3 linked regions of the Pelagicoccus sp. SDUM812003 genome follow. Each later gene encodes a partner of the first gene's protein in a complex. Links are inferred from orthologs where the notes say so. Each region holds a gene or a part of one and is shown in the gene's direction. Other genes may lie near its edges.

Evidence for each region.
Region 2: the proteins of QEH54_RS18005 (region 1) and nuoD are in contact, whole or in part, in a cryo-EM structure (PDB 6ZJN), measured with the Thermus thermophilus proteins. The link is inferred for Pelagicoccus sp. SDUM812003 from one-to-one orthologs. Residues at the interface, in WP_096411116.1 of Thermus thermophilus: Glu45, Ser46, Asn48, Pro50, Ala51, Gly52, Glu53; in WP_223903221.1 of Thermus thermophilus: Met26, Thr27, Asn29, Gly31, Pro32, His34.
Region 3: the proteins of QEH54_RS18005 (region 1) and QEH54_RS06450 are in contact, whole or in part, in a cryo-EM structure (PDB 6KHJ), measured with the Thermosynechococcus vestitus proteins. The link is inferred for Pelagicoccus sp. SDUM812003 from one-to-one orthologs. Residues at the interface, in WP_126986108.1 of Thermosynechococcus vestitus: Gly6, Tyr7, Glu8, Tyr9, Phe10, Gly12, Phe13, Leu14, Ile16, Cys17, Ser18, Pro21, Ala24, Leu25, Ala27, Ser28, Leu31, Arg32, Pro33, Ser35, Arg40, Leu41, Thr42, Thr43, Tyr44, Glu45, Ile51, Gly53, Ala54, Trp55; in WP_126985484.1 of Thermosynechococcus vestitus: Gln8, Lys26, Trp29, Leu30, Pro33, Met34, Met37, Leu38, Leu83, Ile84, Phe85, Lys86, Glu87, Asp88, Val89, Leu90, Pro91, Ala92, Thr100, Ala104, Val107, Ile108, Phe111, Leu112, Tyr114, Ile115, Ile125, Ser126, Leu128, Phe133.

The regions. Positions count from the first base shown.
Region 1 is NZ_JARXHY010000015.1:34,332-40,440, reverse strand. Bases 1,703-4,383 are described here. They hold QEH54_RS18005 (NADH-quinone oxidoreductase subunit A), read left to right. Parts: upstream 1,703-2,696; coding sequence 2,697-3,071; downstream 3,072-4,383. Other genes in these bases: QEH54_RS18000 (PTS sugar transporter subunit IIA), read left to right, coding at 3,110-4,383; rpsA (30S ribosomal protein S1), read left to right, coding at 1,703-2,417. Outside these bases: hisG (ATP phosphoribosyltransferase), read left to right, coding at 1-430; more of rpsA, read left to right, coding at 756-1,702; more of QEH54_RS18000, read left to right, coding at 4,384-4,474; rpmG (50S ribosomal protein L33), read left to right, coding at 4,582-4,749; QEH54_RS17990 (hypothetical protein), read right to left, coding at 4,864-5,088; QEH54_RS17985 (Mrp/NBP35 family ATP-binding protein), read right to left, coding at 5,344-6,109. UniProt on the Escherichia coli protein: NDH-1 shuttles electrons from NADH, via FMN and iron-sulfur (Fe-S) centers, to quinones in the respiratory chain. The immediate electron acceptor for the enzyme in this species is believed to be ubiquinone.
Region 2 is NZ_JARXHY010000003.1:472,492-478,729, forward strand. What follows is about bases 3,080-5,889. They hold nuoD (NADH dehydrogenase (quinone) subunit D), read left to right. Parts: upstream 3,080-3,768; coding sequence 3,769-5,010; downstream 5,011-5,889. Other genes in these bases: nuoB (NADH-quinone oxidoreductase subunit NuoB), read left to right, coding at 3,080-3,090; QEH54_RS06425 (NADH-quinone oxidoreductase subunit C), read left to right, coding at 3,104-3,724; QEH54_RS06435 (NAD(P)H-dependent oxidoreductase subunit E), read left to right, coding at 5,110-5,592; nuoF (NADH-quinone oxidoreductase subunit NuoF), read left to right, coding at 5,598-5,889. Also shown: QEH54_RS06405 (TonB-dependent receptor), read left to right, coding at 1-1,251; QEH54_RS06410 (class I SAM-dependent methyltransferase), read left to right, coding at 1,322-2,032; more of nuoB, read left to right, coding at 2,572-3,079; more of nuoF, read left to right, coding at 5,890-6,238.
Region 3 is NZ_JARXHY010000003.1:479,411-483,256, forward strand. Bases 812-3,793 are described here. They hold QEH54_RS06450 (complex I subunit 1 family protein), read left to right. Parts: upstream 812-1,741; coding sequence 1,742-2,845; downstream 2,846-3,793. Other genes in these bases: QEH54_RS06445 (2Fe-2S iron-sulfur cluster-binding protein), read left to right, coding at 812-1,736; QEH54_RS06455 (NADH-quinone oxidoreductase subunit I), read left to right, coding at 2,933-3,475; QEH54_RS06460 (NADH-quinone oxidoreductase subunit J), read left to right, coding at 3,528-3,793. Also shown: NADH-quinone oxidoreductase subunit NuoF, read left to right, coding at 1-43; more of QEH54_RS06445, read left to right, coding at 36-811; more of QEH54_RS06460, read left to right, coding at 3,794-3,846. UniProt on the Escherichia coli protein: NDH-1 shuttles electrons from NADH, via FMN and iron-sulfur (Fe-S) centers, to quinones in the respiratory chain. The immediate electron acceptor for the enzyme in this species is believed to be ubiquinone.

The DNA.
Region 1 (6,109 bases):
AGTGAAGGTGCCGGATATGGTGGACGCCATCGTGGATCTCACCGAAACCGGCAACTCGCTGCGGGCCAATAAGCTGCGCATCGTGGAGACGCTTCTGAAAACCAATACCAAGCTCATCGCCAATCGCAAGAGCTGGGAGAATCCGGAGAAGCGGGCCAAGATCGAAACCATCGCCATGATGCTGCAGGCCGCTCTCAGCGCCGCGGACAAGGTCGGGCTCAAGCTCAACGCTCCCAAAGCCAGCTTAGCCAAGATCCTCGAAGTGCTGCCTTCGCTGCGCAACCCGACGGTCAACGATCTCAGCGACGAGGGCTGGTCGGCGGTCGAGGTGGTGCTCTCCGAGAAGGAAGTTCGCGACGTTATCCCGCAGCTCAAGGATCTGGGAGCGGAAGGCATCATCGAGTACCCGCTCAACAAGATCGTCTACTAGGCTCGCCGCTTTCGGTCCAGGAGGCCTGATCTAGCAGCGGCTGATTTCGAGGGGCGTTTCTCCCAGTTTTCTCTGGAAAACGAGTCGGGAGGGTCGCTCCTTTCTCTTTTTACGCTAATATAGGGAGGAAAAAGCTATTTCTCTTGCATGAGTCGGGCTCGGCTGCATCTTCTGCCCGCTCGCGACAAACCTAAACAAGCTCGATTTCGTCGCGTCGCTTCCGATCGAGCTAGCAAAAACCAAACAGTTGAGTCGATTCGTCGGCTCGTCCCAGGCTCTTCTCGACGGATTCCGGAAGCATTCGCGAGCAAGCGCCACGCATATCATGAGTTCAATAATGGCTGAACTTCTCGCCCAGACCTCCTTCGACAAGTTGAAGGAAGGATCGATCATCAAGGGCACTGTCACCGAAATCCGCCAGAACGAAGTCGTTGTCGACATCGGCGGTAAGTCCGAAGGCCTCGTACCTGCAAACGAATTCGTCGATCTCGGCGACCTGCAGATTGGCGAAGAAATCGAAGTCTTCCTCGAAAAGCTCGAGGACAAGGAAGGCAATCCGCTGCTTTCCTTCGACAAGGCTGAGCAAAAGAAGAATTGGGAGAACATCATCACCAAGTGTGAGGAAGGTTCCATCGTTCAGGGCCGCGTGAAGAGCAAGGTCAAGGGCGGTCTGATCGTAGGCATGGGCGTAGACGCCTTCTTGCCAGCGTCCCATATCGACATCCAGCCCCCGAAGAATCTCGACCAGTACGTCGGCCAAACCTACGACTACAAGGTTCTCAAGATCAATTTGGAGCGCAAGAACATCGTTCTTTCCCGCCGCGAGCTCATCGAAGAGCAGCGCGCCACCAAGCGTCGCGAGCTTCTCGAGCGCGTCAACCCCGGCGACGTCGTCAAGGGTGTGGTCAAGAACATCACCGACTTCGGCGCCTTCATCGACCTCGATGGCATGGACGGACTGCTCCATATCACCGACATGAGCTGGGGCCGCATTTCCCACCCGAGCGAAATGCTCAAGCAGGGTGAGGAGATCGACGTGATGATCATCGAGATCAACCGCGAGAAGGAACGCGTTTCCCTCGGTCTCAAGCAGACCAAGTCCAACCCATGGCAGGACATCGAGTCCAAGTACCCGATCGGAGCCAAGGTTGCCGGCAAGGTGGTCAACCTCGTTCCCTACGGCGCATTCATCGAAATCGAAGAAGGCGTGGAAGGTCTCGTGCACGTCACCGAAATGTCCTGGACCAAGCGCATCACCAAGCCGAGCGAACTGCTCAAGGTGGGCGACGAAGTCGAGGCGGTGGTTCTCGGCATCCAGAAGGACGAAGAGAAGATCTCTCTCGGCATTCGCCAGCTCGATCCGAACCCATGGGACATGGTCGTTCACAACTACCCAGTTGGGGCCCACGTGCATGGCAAGGTGCGCAACATCACCACCTACGGAGCCTTCGTCGAACTCGAAGAAGGCATCGATGGCATGGTTCACGTTTCCGACATGTCCTGGACCCGCAAGGTCAACCACCCGAGCGAAGTGCTCAAGAAGGGCGACGAGATCGATGCGATCGTTCTCGACGTGGATACCAACAACCAGCGCATCTCCCTCGGCATGAAGCAGCTCGCTGACGACCCATGGGAAGACATCGACAGCCGCTTCCGCATCGGCGACGTGGTTTCCGGCAAGGTCTCCAAGATCACTTCCTTCGGCGCTTTCGTCGAACTGGAAGACCACATCGACGGTCTGGTGCACATCAGCCAGATCAGCGAAGAACGCGTAGAGAAGATCAAGGACGTGCTGGACATCGGCGCCGACGTGACCGCTCGCGTGATCAAGATCGACCGCGAAGAGCGTCGTCTGGGCCTCTCCATCAAGGCGGCCAACTACGACGACAGCCAGCTGGCTCAGGAAACCGCTACCTACGAAAACATGAAGGACGGCGGCGACTTGATGAACCTGGGCGACATCCTCGACCAGGCAGCCAACAAGTAGTCGAAACTTCGTTTCTCGAACCTTTTCGAAGCGAGCCTCGCCAGGGGCTCGCTTTTTTTATGGTCCGGTCAGGTGGAACGGCTCGTCCCCGAGACGTTCAGAAAACGTGGATCTAGCAGTGACGGTCGTCCCGGGGACGTGCCGACCCACCTAGAAGAAGACGAGATCGCTTAATATCCCACAAATGTAGGCGTACTTGGGCGAAACCGTACGATGATTGGCGCTTCTTTCAGTATTTGCCTTGAAATAAGGGGCTTATTAGGAATGTTTGCAGCAGTCATGACCGTATCAGACTTCGTACCCGTATTGATTCAGATCGCCTTGGCTGCCGGGCTCGCTGGAGCCATTCTCACCGGCAGTTGGCTCTTCGGACAGCGCGGCTCCAAGAACGCGATCAAAAACTACGCCTACGAATGCGGCATCAAATCCGATGGCAAGACGAGCACGCGCTTCTCGGTCAAGTTCTACGTGACCGCCATGCTCTTTATCCTCTTCGACATCGAAGTTCTCTTTCTCATCCCCTGGGTGCTGGTTTACCGCGATTTCGTGGCGAGCAGCCTACCAATTCTTGGCCCAATCCTTTTCTTCATCGGCGTGCTGGTTGTCGGCCTCGTCTACGAGTTGAAGAAGGGCGCTTTGGAGTGGGAAAAATAGGGCTGTGCTAACCAGGTCGCAGCGGGTGCTACCCCGATATGAGACTCGACCGATACTTTTCGCGTAGGCGAACGCTGGATATAGAGAGCGATAACTTAGAGGGTTCACTCAAGGAATTGCTCAAGGTGTCCACGTCTCGATTCAAGGACTTGGAGCGCAAGAAGCTGCTTCCCGGACTGATGCGTCGTGAGAACACCATGACGACTTATTTGGGCAACGGCGTGGCTTTGCCGCATTTGCGGGTGAAGATGCGCCGCAAGTATGTCTTCGCCATCGGCCGCTCCAAGGAGGGAATCAGCTACGAAGGCCTGAAGAATCAGGAGAAGGTGCACTTGGTGGTGCTGCTGCTCGCTGGCGAAACCGCGAACGACTACTTGAACGTGCTTGCCGCGGTGGCCCGTCTAGTGAAGGACCAGGCCTTCGTCGACATGCTGCTCAAGTCTGAAAATCTGGATACGTTCTACGAGCAGCTGACTTCCGCCTTCGGTGGCATCCTCACGGCCCAGCCGAAAGCTCGCCAAAGCTCGCTGAACCGCCTGATGCTCCGTCAAGCGGCTCGCGTGGCGAAAGGGGCGCGTTGCGGTTCCATCGCGGTCTTTGGAGACACCATGCTGGCCAGTCCCCTGGAATTGCCTCCGGCCTTCAAGGAATTTAAAACGGTGCTGATTTCTCGGCGAGCGAAAGAGGGAGACGCGGAGGATTCCAAATTCGACGAGATGATTCAGGTGCGTTCCTTCTCGGAAGGGCGACTTTCCCAGCTGCGATCCGCATTCCTGGTCGGTTTGACCCGCGGCGTATTCAAAATCAGTGACAAGATCTGCTGCGTCGGAGGCATCCCCAGCACCGATCAGTTTGATACGTTGGTAGTGGTGGACATGAAGCAGGAGTTTTCAGCGCTTCTTGCGGAGCGAGAGAACTTCATGCCGAGCGACGTTTCGCCTGAGGTCCTGGAGCGCGTCATCGGCATCGCCATGGAGCTTTCCGTGGAGGGTCGAGAAGGCAAGCCGGTGGGCACCTTGTTCGTGCTGGGCGATACCAAGAAGGTGGAGACGATGACCAAGCCGCTGGTCCTGAATCCGTTTCATGGGTACAAGGAGGAGGATCGAAACATTCTCAGCCCGTTCATGGACGAGACGGTGAAGGAGTTCTCCAGTCTGGACGGGGCCTTCGTCATCAACGGCGAGGGCGTGCTGGCCTCGGCGGGCAGCTTGATCCACACGCCGGAGTTCGATCAGGAGCTGCCGAGCGGACTTGGAGCCCGTCACGCTGCCGCTGCCGCGATTTCGCTTTGCTCCGACTGTCTGGCCATCGTGGTTTCCTCGAGCACCGGGCAGGTGACGGTCTTTCGAAACGGCATCGCTCTGCCGCTGGTCGAGCGTTCGCTGGGGCGCAAGGCTCTCTAGACGGAGCCGGTCGATCGAGAGCTCGCCTCCGTCCGAGTCCCCTGTATTTTCCCCTTGCATTCTATTCCCGAGATGCGAGAGTTCGCGGCTTCAATTTCTAAAAAACCATGCCACGCGAAGTAATCACTCTCGAATGTACCGAAGCAAAGGCCGAAGGTAAGCCGGTTTCCCGCTACCTCTCGTCCCGCAACAAGAAAACCGTCACCGAGCGCGTTGAGAAGAAGAAGTACAATCCTCATCTGAAGCGCCACACGGTTCACAAGGAAATCAAGTAGTTGGTTTTCTCCCAGCGCTTTACGACAAAAGCGACTCTCGTTCGAGGGTCGCTTTTTTAGTTTACGCCAAGGCCGTCGGGCGTCTGGACGCGAGCTGAGGAACGGGACGTGCGGCTATTCGCCGCTTTCAGGGTGGCGGCGGGCGGCTCGCCAGCTGTCTCGGTGCTTGCGGATCCAGTCCAGCAATGCGCGCTCGAAGCCAATGTCGTACCCGAGTCGCTCCGACTCGAGCCACTTGTGCCGCAGGATCTCTTCGCGTTCCGCTAAAAACTCTTGGTATAGGCTGGAACGTTTCACGAATTCGTGTTGGTCGCTCGACTTGTGTTCTTCTGCTGCCATGACGGTTAACTTCGCTCCGCAGCGAACGGACAATTTGTCCTAGGTAAGCAATCGGAACTTATGGCTATTCCATAAGGTCTTGGCAATCGCATTGCTGCTTTTGACAGATTGCTAACCGGCGTTCGTTGTGGGAGTGGTGCGAGGATAATACGCGGGAGCATTGAGGGTAATTCGTTCAACGCCAACCCTTTTCCTCTAGGATTGTCCCTAATTTACAATCAGGGCGAAGATCAGTGCGCTTCGCAATCTGGCCGACTATATGCGAGACAGAATGTCGCGAGCTATCGTTTTGAAGCTTTGGGCGATCTTCGAGTCCGGTTCCGCGACCACGATCGGCTTGCCGGCGTCGCCGCCTTCGCGAATCGATTGATCGAGTGGAATTTGACCCAGAAAATCGGTTTTCAGATCGTTCGCCGTTTGCTGGCCACCGCCTTCACCGAAGATGTTGACCCGCGTCCCATCGGGCTGTTCCAGATAGCTCATGTTTTCAGCGACCCCAAGGATCTTGACGTTGGTCTTTTCCAGCATGCGGGCGCCGCGCTTGGCGACTTGGGTGGCGGCTGGCTGAGGAGTGGTGACGAGCACCGCTCCGCTGAGAGGAATGGTCTGCACGAGGGAGAGCTGGGCATCGCCGGTGCCGGGCGGGAGATCCACTACCAGGATTTCGATTTCGCCCCACTTCACGTTCTGAGAAAACTGCTGGATGGTCTTCATCACCATCGGTCCCCGCCAAACCACCGGAGTGTCCTCGTCCACCAGAAAGCCCATCGACATGACCTTCAGGCCGTTTCCCTCCATCGGGATCAGCGATTCGCCCTCCACGTAGGGACGCCCGGAAAGCCCCATCATGAGGGGCACGGAAGGGCCGTAGATGTCGCAGTCCATGATGCCAGCCGTCTTTCCGTCCGCTTTGAGGATTTCGGCGAAGGCGCAGGCCAGATTGACCGCGAAGGTGGACTTGCCCACGCCACCTTTGCCGCTAGCGACTGCGATGACGTGCTTCACGCCGGGAATGCCGCCT
Region 2 (6,238 bases), on another replicon or contig:
GACGAATTCCACGAGGAAGATGAGGAGCATGAGCATGGCGAAGACGGCGTGACGGTCGACCTCGACCAGTCGCGCTTCGCCCTGCGCGGCGAGCTTATCAATCCGATCGATTTTATTGAGAGTGTGGAGCTGGATTTCAGCTACGGAGACTACCGCCATGCCGAAATCGAAGATGAGGTTGTGGGCACGGTTTTTGATCGTGATGGATACGAGTTGCGCCTGACCGCGGTGCATCGTCCGATCGGCGGCTTCACCGGAGCGTTCGGTCTGCAGGTGACGGACGAGTCGTTTTCCGCGGTAGGAGAGGAGGCGTTCATTCCAAGCAACGACACGTCGCAGTACGGCCTGTTTGCGGTCGAGCGCCTGAATCGCCCCTGGGGCGCTTGGGAGTTCGGGGGCCGTGTCGAGACTGTGGACGTCGATCCGGTCGATGCCACGATTTACGGCAAAAGCTTCACGACAGGAAACGCCTCCGCGGGCTTCGTGCGTAGGGTGGGAGAGAGCGCAGCGTTCGCGTCGAATCTGACCTATGCGGAGCGGGCTCCGAACGCGAGCGAGCTGTTCGCGTTCGGACCGCATATCGGTACGCAGAGCTTCGAGATAGGGGACTCCAGCTTGGGCGTGGAAAGCTCGGTCAATCTTGACCTGTCCTATCGCCTGACGGCTGGAAAGCTGACCGGAGAGTTTACCGTGTTTTACTCGGACTTTAGCGACTATATCTATATGCGTTTCCTCGATCACGAGCTTGTCGAGGGAATGTATGGAGAATTGGATACAGATGGGTTGAACGTCTTCCAGGCGACTCCTGCCGATGCCCGCTTCTACGGCTACGAAGTCGATTTGCGCTACCACATCATAGACGAAGCTGATCGCACGATGCACTTCGATCTGCTGATCGATCAGACGAGAGCGACGAACGAACGTTTTGAAACGAACATGCCCCGCATTCCGACTCGCCGAATCGGAGGACGCTACGAGTACGCCTTTGGGCCATGGGTGATGGGAGTGGAAGGTCGCTACAACGAAGCGGCGTCACATCTGGCCCCTAACGAGTTGCCAACCGACAGCTATTTTCTCTGGGGCGCGGACCTTCGGTACCGTATCCAGGCGACGGAAACGGTGACGGTTGATCTGTTCGCGGTGGGATCGAACCTTGGCGACGAAGAGGCTCGGCCCCATACCTCCTACCTCAAGGACTTGGCGCCGATGCCAGGCAGAAGCGTCAAGCTGGGCGTGCGGACACGTTTCTAGTGGTCGTTGGAGACGCGCCCCACCGGGGGATAGAGGGCCTCCAGTTCGAGACAATGCGAAAGGTAGCGGCATGAGCGAAAAGGATACGGTCAATCACTTCGACAAGCGGCAAGCCGAGTCCTATGACGCTCGTTGGCAAGCCTTGGCGCCGCTTAACGATAGCCTGCACTTGCAGCTCTCGCTGGTCCTGGAGGAAGCGCCGGAAGAGGCGCGTGTCCTTTGCGTGGGAGCGGGCACGGGAGCGGAGCTGATCGCTTTGGCGAGACGGTTCTCAACGTGGCGTTTTCTGGCGGTGGATCCTTCGGCGCCGATGCTTGAGGTTTGCCGGAGGAAAGCTGAAGCGAACGGCGTTGCGGATCGCTGCGCCTTTCACGTCGGGCATGTGTCTGACGTTCCCGAAGCTGAGGGGGTGTTCGATGCGGCGACCTCGCTCCTCGTTTCCCACTTCATCGTGAACCTGGAGGAGCGGCTGCGGTATTTTCGGGACATTCGCGAGCGGTTGCGACCTGGAGGGGTGCTAGTGACTTCCGACCTCTGCGAAGCGCCGAGAGGCCAGCAAGCGGAGCTGATGCCGGTTTGGCTTCGCATGATGCGGTACGCGGGAGCGACCTCCGAGCAAGTCGAAGGCATGTTGACGTCCTATGAGCAAAACGTGTCGATGCTGCCCGAGCAAGCTATGGAAAACCTGCTGATCGAGGCGGGCTTTTCGCATCCCACGCTCTACGCCCAATCGCTTCTCATTCGATCTTGGTTCGCTCGAGCCAAGCAAACTCACGCATAGTTCTAGAAGCGAGAACGCCAGATGGCGCGTTGTTTTCCGGAATCTTGGGAGCAGGCGAAGCGACACTCGACCGACGGGAGGCAAGGGGGGGCCGATCGTAGCGATTTTGCCTAAGGCAAAGTGGCGGAGAGAGAGGAATTGGTTGAGCGTTGCTCAAGTCCTGCGGACCCGTCTGCGGTCGCTGCGCTCCCTTCCGTCGAACCCTCTGCTCGGGTTCTTCATCCTGCTATCTCGCCATTCGACTCTACGCGTCGAATGGCGGAGAGAGAGGGATTCGAACCCTCGGTACGGTTACCCGTACACGCACTTTCCAGGCGCGCGCCTTCGACCACTCAGCCACCTCTCCGTGACCTTCTTTTCGCCGTTCCCCTAGGGGGCTGGCGTGAAGAACGGCCTAATAAGAGGATTCGGGTATCGTCGGTCAATTTCTTTTCTCAAAAATTCCGAAACGGCGAAATGCTTCTCTTCAAATGCCAAAAACCCGCTTGCATGTTAGAGGGCGCTGCCTAGGTTGCGTCGTTTGTAGTGTTCCGAGAAAAATGGTCTCTTCAAACGCAGACATAGGTTACAACAGCAAGGTCGAAGGGGGCGTGATCGTCTCCAAGGCGGATGCTGTGATTAACTGGATTCGCACCCATTCCCTTTGGCCGATGCCGATGGGGCTGGCGTGTTGCGCGATCGAGCTCATGGCCTCGGGCGCTTCAAAGTTCGACATTTCCCGCTTCGGGGCGGAGGTCATGCGGTTTTCGCCTCGACAATCTGACGTTATGATTGTGGCGGGCACGGTGACCTACAAGATGGCTCCGGTGGTGCGTCGCATCTATGATCAGATGGCGGAGCCGAAGTGGGTGATCGCCATGGGGGCGTGCGCCTCCTCTGGCGGCATGTACCGCTCCTACGCCACGTTGCAGGGGGTGGATCGGATCGTCCCGGTCGACGTGTATGTCAGCGGCTGTCCGCCGCGCCCGGAGGCGTTGTTGGACGCTCTTATTAAGTTGCAGGACAAGGTGATGACCGAGACCTCGACTTCGAATCTACTGAAGGCTAAAGAGGCCTGATCCGCTTACGCCGATGATTGCTCAAGATCTTTTAACCGCCCTGCAAGGAGTCAGCTCCGACGTGTCAGAGCGGGGTTCCGCTGATTGTCCCGCTTTCAACTGCCCGATCGAGTCCTTGTTCGAGGTATTGAAAACGCTGCGCGACAACCATGGCTACGACATGCTGGTGGACGCCACGGGAATCGACAATGGGGTGGAGGAGCATCCCCGCTTCACGGTTGTCTATCACCTGCTATCGACCAGCGCCCATCGCTACGTGCGGGTGGCCGCGGATTGCGCCGACAGCGAGAAGCCGGTCGCTCCCTCGGTGGTTTCGCTTTGGGAGGCCGCAAACTGGCACGAGCGCGAGTGCTTCGACCTTCTGGGAATTTCCTACTCCGACCATCCCGACCTTCGCCGCATCTTGATGTGGGACGACTATCCCTACCATCCGTTGCGCAAGGATTTCCCCTTGGCGGGTCACGAAGAGGACCTTTGGGACGAGGAAATCAGCGAACGCACGGGCACCAAGGTGATTTCCGCCCCGATGGCAGGCGGCCCGTTCGTCGCCAAGAGCTCGAGTTTCGAGGCCGAGAGGGAGCCTCGAGCCAAGGACGAGAGCTGGAACGAGAAGAAAGAGAAGCCGGGCGAATAGCTTGTCTCTCTCGCATTCGAAACCACACAGCTGACTTTTGCCCAATGGCTACCGAATCTAAAGAGTACACAATGCCGGATGCGGCCGCCCGCGCTTCGCAGGCGTCGGAGGAGTTCGAGACGGAAAAGCTCGACCTGAGCGTGGGCCCTTCCCACCCGTCCACCCACGGGGTGCTTCGCCTCAACATCCAGCTCGATGGCGAGATCATCCAGAATTGCGACCCGGTGGTCGGCTACCTGCATCGCGGGGATGAGAAGATCGCGGAGAACATGACCTACAATCAGTTCGTGCCCTACACGGACCGCTTGGACTACTTGGCCCCGCTGGCAAACAACGCCATCTACGCCATCGCGGTGGAGAAGCTGGCAGGCATCGAAGTGCCGGAGCGCTGCCAGGCGATCCGGGTGCTCACCAGCGAAATGGCCCGAGTCTCTTCGCATCTGCTCGGCCTGGGGGCCTACACCATGGACGTGGGGGCCTTGACGGTGTTCATGATCACCTTCACCGAGCGCGAGAAGCTTTACGATCTTTTCGAGGAGCTTACCGGAGCGCGTTTTACCACCAGCTACACCCGCGTCGGCGGTCTGCTCAAGGACATGCCGGATGGTTGGATGGACCGGGTGCTGAAGTTCTGCGACGAGTTTCTGCCGCTCCTGGACGACGTGGAGGAGCTGCTGACGCGCAATCGCATCTTCATCGATCGCACGGCGGACGTCGGGATCATCTCGAAGGAGGATGCCATCTCCTATGGATTGACCGGACCAAACGCCCGAGCGTCGGGACTGGATCTGGACCTTCGCCGCGACGCCCCTTACTCCGGCTACGAGAAGTATGATTTCGAAGTGGCGATCGGCGAAAACGGAGACTGCTACGACCGCTACCTCGTTCGCATGGTGGAGATGCGTCAGAGCATCCGAATCATCCGTCAAGTCATCGAGAAGATGCCCGACGGACCCTACCGCTCGGAAGACCAGAAGAAGATCATCCTGCCGCACAAGGATAAGACGCTGACCTCCATGGAGGAGCTCATCCAGAACTTCATGATCACCACCGAGGGGCCGCAGATCCCGCCCGGCGAAGTCTATTTCGAAGGCGAGGCCCCGAAGGGAGCGCTCGGTTTCTTCATCAACAGCCGGGGTGGAGGCGTGCCGTATCGCATGAAGATTCGCGGACCTTCGTTCTGCAACCTCAGCATCCTGCCCAAGCTCATGAAGGGCTGCATGGTTTCCGACATCGCCTCGATCCTTGGAAGCTTGGACTTCGTGATGGGGGAGTGCGATCGATAGAATTTTGTCGCCTAAGAACGACACGGATATTCACGAATTGGATACAGGTTATTCGAGTCAGTTTGTGAAAGACCGTGGTTCGAAACGACTCTTAAGAAAATGAACTTAAAGCCAGAGACACTAGCTGAAATCGAAGCGGCGATTCCGAAGTATCCGGATCCGCGCAGCGCGGTCATGCCTTTGTTGCATGCGATTCAGAAGGACCAGGGACTGCTGACGAACGAAGCGGCGGAGTGGGTCGCCAAGAAGCTGGGCATCGAGCCGATCAATGTGCTTTCGGTGATCACGTTCTATCCCTTCTTTCGTCAGCATAAGATAGGCAAGCGCCACATCCGCGTTTGCCGCACGCTATCCTGCGCCATGGCGGGCGGAGCCAAGGTCTGCGATACCATGCTGAAGGAGTTCGAGACGGAATTGAACGAAGTCTCCCCGGATGGAGAAGTGACCGTCGAATTCGCCGAGTGTCTGGCCAGTTGCGGCAGCGCCCCGGTGATGCTGGTGGACGAGGAATTGCACGAGAATCTCGACGTGGCGAAGGCCAAGGCTCTCTGCGAGAAGATCAAAGCGGAGGCGAAAGCGTAGTTAAAATGGCGATACATCCCAAGGAACAGCGCCTGATTCTCAAGTATGCTGACGAGGAAGGCTATACGCCGAAGATCGACAGCTACATGGCTCACGGCGGCTACGACATGCTCAAAAAGGCGGTCACTATGGAGCCGCAGAGCATCATCGACGAAGTCAAGAAGTCCGGCTTGCGCGGCCGCGGCGGAGCCGGATTCCCGTGCGGGGTGAAGTGGAGCTTCGTCGATCGCAAGTCCGGCAAGCCCATCTATCTGATCTGCAATTGCGACGAGTCGGAGCCGGGCACCTTCAAGGATCGCCAGATCGTGCACAAGGATCCGCACCAGCTGATTGAGGGCATGATGATTTCCTGCTTCGCCAACAATGTGGCGAAGGCCTTCATCTACATTCGCGAGGAGATGCCGCACGGCGCCCGCATTTTGGACGAAGCGATTTTGGAAGCGAAGGAAAAGGGCTTCGTCGGCGACAATGTATGCGGATCCGGATACAGCTGCGACATCGTCGTGCACCGCGGAGCCGCGGCCTACATTTGCGGCGAGGAGACGGGGCTCATCGAATCTCTGGAAGGCAAGCGCGCCAATCCGCGCATCAAGCCGCCTTATTTCCCTGCGGTTCTCGGTCTCTACAATTGCCCGACCATCGTCAA
Region 3 (3,846 bases), on another replicon or contig:
CGCTGACCGTGAACGCATAAAGGAACTCGCGTGCAATGGCTGAGGAAAAGAAAGACAATCTGATCACCGTCAACATCGACGGCATCGACCTGCAGGTGCCCCCGGGTACGAACATGGTCGATGCGGTCAAGATGCTCGGCAAGGAAGTCCCGCACTATTGCTACCACCCGAAACTCTCGGTGGCGGGCAACTGCCGCATGTGCCTGGTGGAAATGGGCATGCCTGGAAAGGATCGCGCCACTGGAGAGCCCATGCTCAACGAGGACGGCTCCCCGAAGATCATGTGGATGCCGGGTCCTGCCATCGCTTGCGGGACCAAGGCGGCCCCGGGGATGCACATCAAGACCAATTCGCCCAAGGCCGTCGAGTCGCGGGAGGCGGTCACCGAGTTTCTCTTGATCAATCACCCGCTGGATTGCCCCATTTGCGATCAGGCTGGAGAATGCAAGCTGCAGGAGTTTTCGGCGTCACACGGGCGTGGATACAGCCGTTTCATCGAAGCGAAAAACGTGAAGCCGAAACGCACGCGTCTCGGGCCTAGGGTAACGCTCGACGACGAGCGCTGCATCCTTTGTTCGCGCTGCGTTCGCTTTTCGCAGGAGATCGCCAAGGACGACGTGCTCGGTTTTATCGATCGTGGCAGCTATTCGACGCTGACCTGTTTCCCAGGCAAGGAGCTCGCGAATAATTACTCTTTGAATACGGTGGACATCTGCCCGGTGGGAGCGCTCACCAGTACCGACTTCCGATTCAAGATGCGCGTTTGGTTTCTTAAGGAGACCAAGAGCATCGACTTGGAAACTTCGGTCGGATGCAATACGGTGGTTTCTTCTCGCGAAGGAAAGATCTACCGCATCACCCCGCGTCAGAATGACGAGGTCAACGACACATGGATGCCGGATTCCGGCCGCGAGCTTTACAAGCAAGTGGAAGCGGAGGACCGCTTGACTGGTTGCGTCGCGGATTCCGTGGCCATCGAGCCTTCCAGGGCGATTGCCGCCGCCGCCGATGCGCTCAAAGGCGAGGGGATCGCCATCGTCGGCTCCGGTCGATGCACGGTCGAGGAGCAATTCGCTCTGAAAGCTATCGCCGATCAAGTCGGCGCTAAGGATGTGTATCTGGTTGCTCGATACGGCGAGGATGACGGCATCCTCGTCTCCAAGGATCGCAACCCGAACGTGCGCGGAGCCTTGGCGACCGGTTTGATTTCCGATCTGCCGACCGAGACGCTGAGCGATCTGGCGGCCAAGATCGACGCAGGCGAGGTCAAGACCGTGTTCGCAGTACGTGAGGATCTGGTGGCAGCTGGCTTGAGTGAGGACCAGCTCGCGAAAGTGACGGTGATCGCTCTCGACACGCGCGAGACTCCAACCACCAAAGCGGCGAAAGTGACCATCGCAGGCCTGACTCAATTCGAGAAGTCGGGGTCGGTGATCAATCAGCAGTTTCGTATCCAGAAATTTCATAAAGCTGTCCCGGGGCCATCCGGAGCGATCGACGATCTGGCGGCTCTGGCGGGAATCCAAAGCGCCTTGTCGAGCGACGCCTTCCCGAACTCGGTGGGAACCATCTGGGAAAGAATCGCCGCGTCGGGTAGCCTTTTCGAAGGCCTCAGCTTCAAGGGAATCTCCGACACCGGTGTCCTGCTCGATGGCAGCTCGTTCGAAGGGCTACCGTTCGTAGAAGGAAAGTCACTACACTTTGAACCCAAGAGCGAAGCCGTAGCAGCGGAATAGACGCCATGGAACTGACTGATATCATCATCAAATCGATCTACGCGATTGTCGTCGTGAGCGTGCTCATGGGCTTTTGCTCCTACGCGGTTCTCGCGGAGCGAAAGATCTCCAGTTGGATTCAAGGTCGTGTGGGTCCGAACCGCACCACGCTGCCGTTCATCGGATCGATCCCGGTGGTGGGCCGTTTTCTGACACGTCTCGGCGTGTTTCAGCCGGTGGCGGACGGATTGAAGTTCCTCTTCAAGGAGGACGTGCTTCCCGGGCACGTGAACAAGCTCTACTTCACGCTTGCCCCGGTCATCGCCTTGATTCCCGCCTTGACGACTGTGGTGGTAGTGCCCTTCGGCTACTACGAAAACGCGGCAGGGGAGGTGGTGAACCTGGTGCTGGCGGACTTGAACGTCGGCATCCTCTTCCTCTTCGCGGTCTCCTCGCTCGGCGTCTACGGAGTCGTGCTGGGCGGATGGGCGTCCAACTCGAAGTATCCATTTCTTGGAGGCATTCGCGCTTCCGCTCAAATGATCTCCTACGAGCTGGCCATGGGCATCTCGGTGCTGCCGATCTTCATGTGGGTCAACGCGCCGGGGACGGATGGCAGCTTGAGTCTGGTCGACGTGGTGAACGCCCAAGCGGGCGGGCTATGGTTTGCCATGTGGATGCCGTTTTCCTTCATCATTTTCGTGGTTTGCGTTTTTGCGGAAACCAATCGTCTGCCCTTTGACATGGCGGAGTCCGAGACGGAGCTCGTTTCCGGATTCCATACCGAGTACAGCTCCTTCAAGTTCGGCCTGTTCTTCGTGGGCGAGTACGCTCACATGCTGGTCGGCTCCGCGGTTGTGGCGGTGCTTTTTCTGGGGGGATGGCAGCCGCTGCCCTTCATGACTTGGGCCGACCTCGGCGTGACGGGCATTTGGGCGGGCATCTTCTCGGTGAGCACGCTGCTCGGGAAGTTGATCGGGTTCATGTTCTTTTTCATGTGGATCCGCTGGACGCTGCCTCGTTTCCGCTACGACCAAATCATGAAGCTTGGCTGGCAGATGTTGCTTCCCGCATCGATCGCCAATCTGGTGCTCTACACCTTCATCATCTATTTCATCGAGCGTCCCTAATCCGAATGCAGAATGAAGAACGGAGACTCAAACTCGCGCCGAACTCGGAAGACTCTTCATTCGTAACTTTCAACCTTTCGCTCAAAAATGGCTATCGTCGTTAAGAGAAAACCACTCAATCTACTAGAAAAGCTCTACATTCCCGAGATCATCAGAGGTCTTGGGGTCACCTTCCGCCGCATGTTTTTCGGGGAGACGGTGACCATGGAGTACCCGGAGCAGCGCCCGCCCATACCTGCGGGCTACCGCGGCGTGCCGACCTTGGTGCGCGATCCGGAAGGCCGCGAGAAATGCGTATCCTGCCAGCTTTGCGAGTTCGTTTGTCCGCCGAAGGCCATCCGCATCACTCCGGGCGAGATCACCGAGGATAGCCAGTACGCCCATGTGGAGAAGGCTCCCAAGGAGTTCGAGATCGACATGCTGCGCTGCATCTACTGCGGCATGTGTCAGGAGGTCTGTCCGGAAGAGGCGATCTGGCTGCAGAACCAGTATTCGACCTCTGGCTACACGAGAGCGGAGATGGTCAACGACAAGCAGAAGCTCTACGAGTTGGGCGGCACGCTGCCGGACGAGCATTTCAAGTGGAAGAAAAAGAAGGAAGCAGCCGAGCACGGCGGCGGGCATCACTAGGCCGGTCGCCGATGGTTAATTCATCATAGATCCTCCTCCATCCCATTTCCTCATGACTGAATTGTTTTTCTATCTCTTTTCCGCGATTACCCTTGGGTGTGGGATCGCGGTCGTGTTCAGCCGCAATCCGGTGAACGCGGCGATGTTTCTTATCCTGGCCTTCACGGGCATGGCGTCGCTGTTTGTGATGTTGGAAGCCTACTTTCTCGCGGTGATCCAGGTGCTTGTCTACGCGGGCGCCGTGGTGGTGCTCTTTCTTTTCATCATCATGCTTCTCGATGTTAAGGAGGAGTCGCGGCATCGCGTGAAACTGCTGACCATCGTGGCCAGCGTAGTGGGATTCGCCATCCTGATCCTCGGCGTGGCGACGG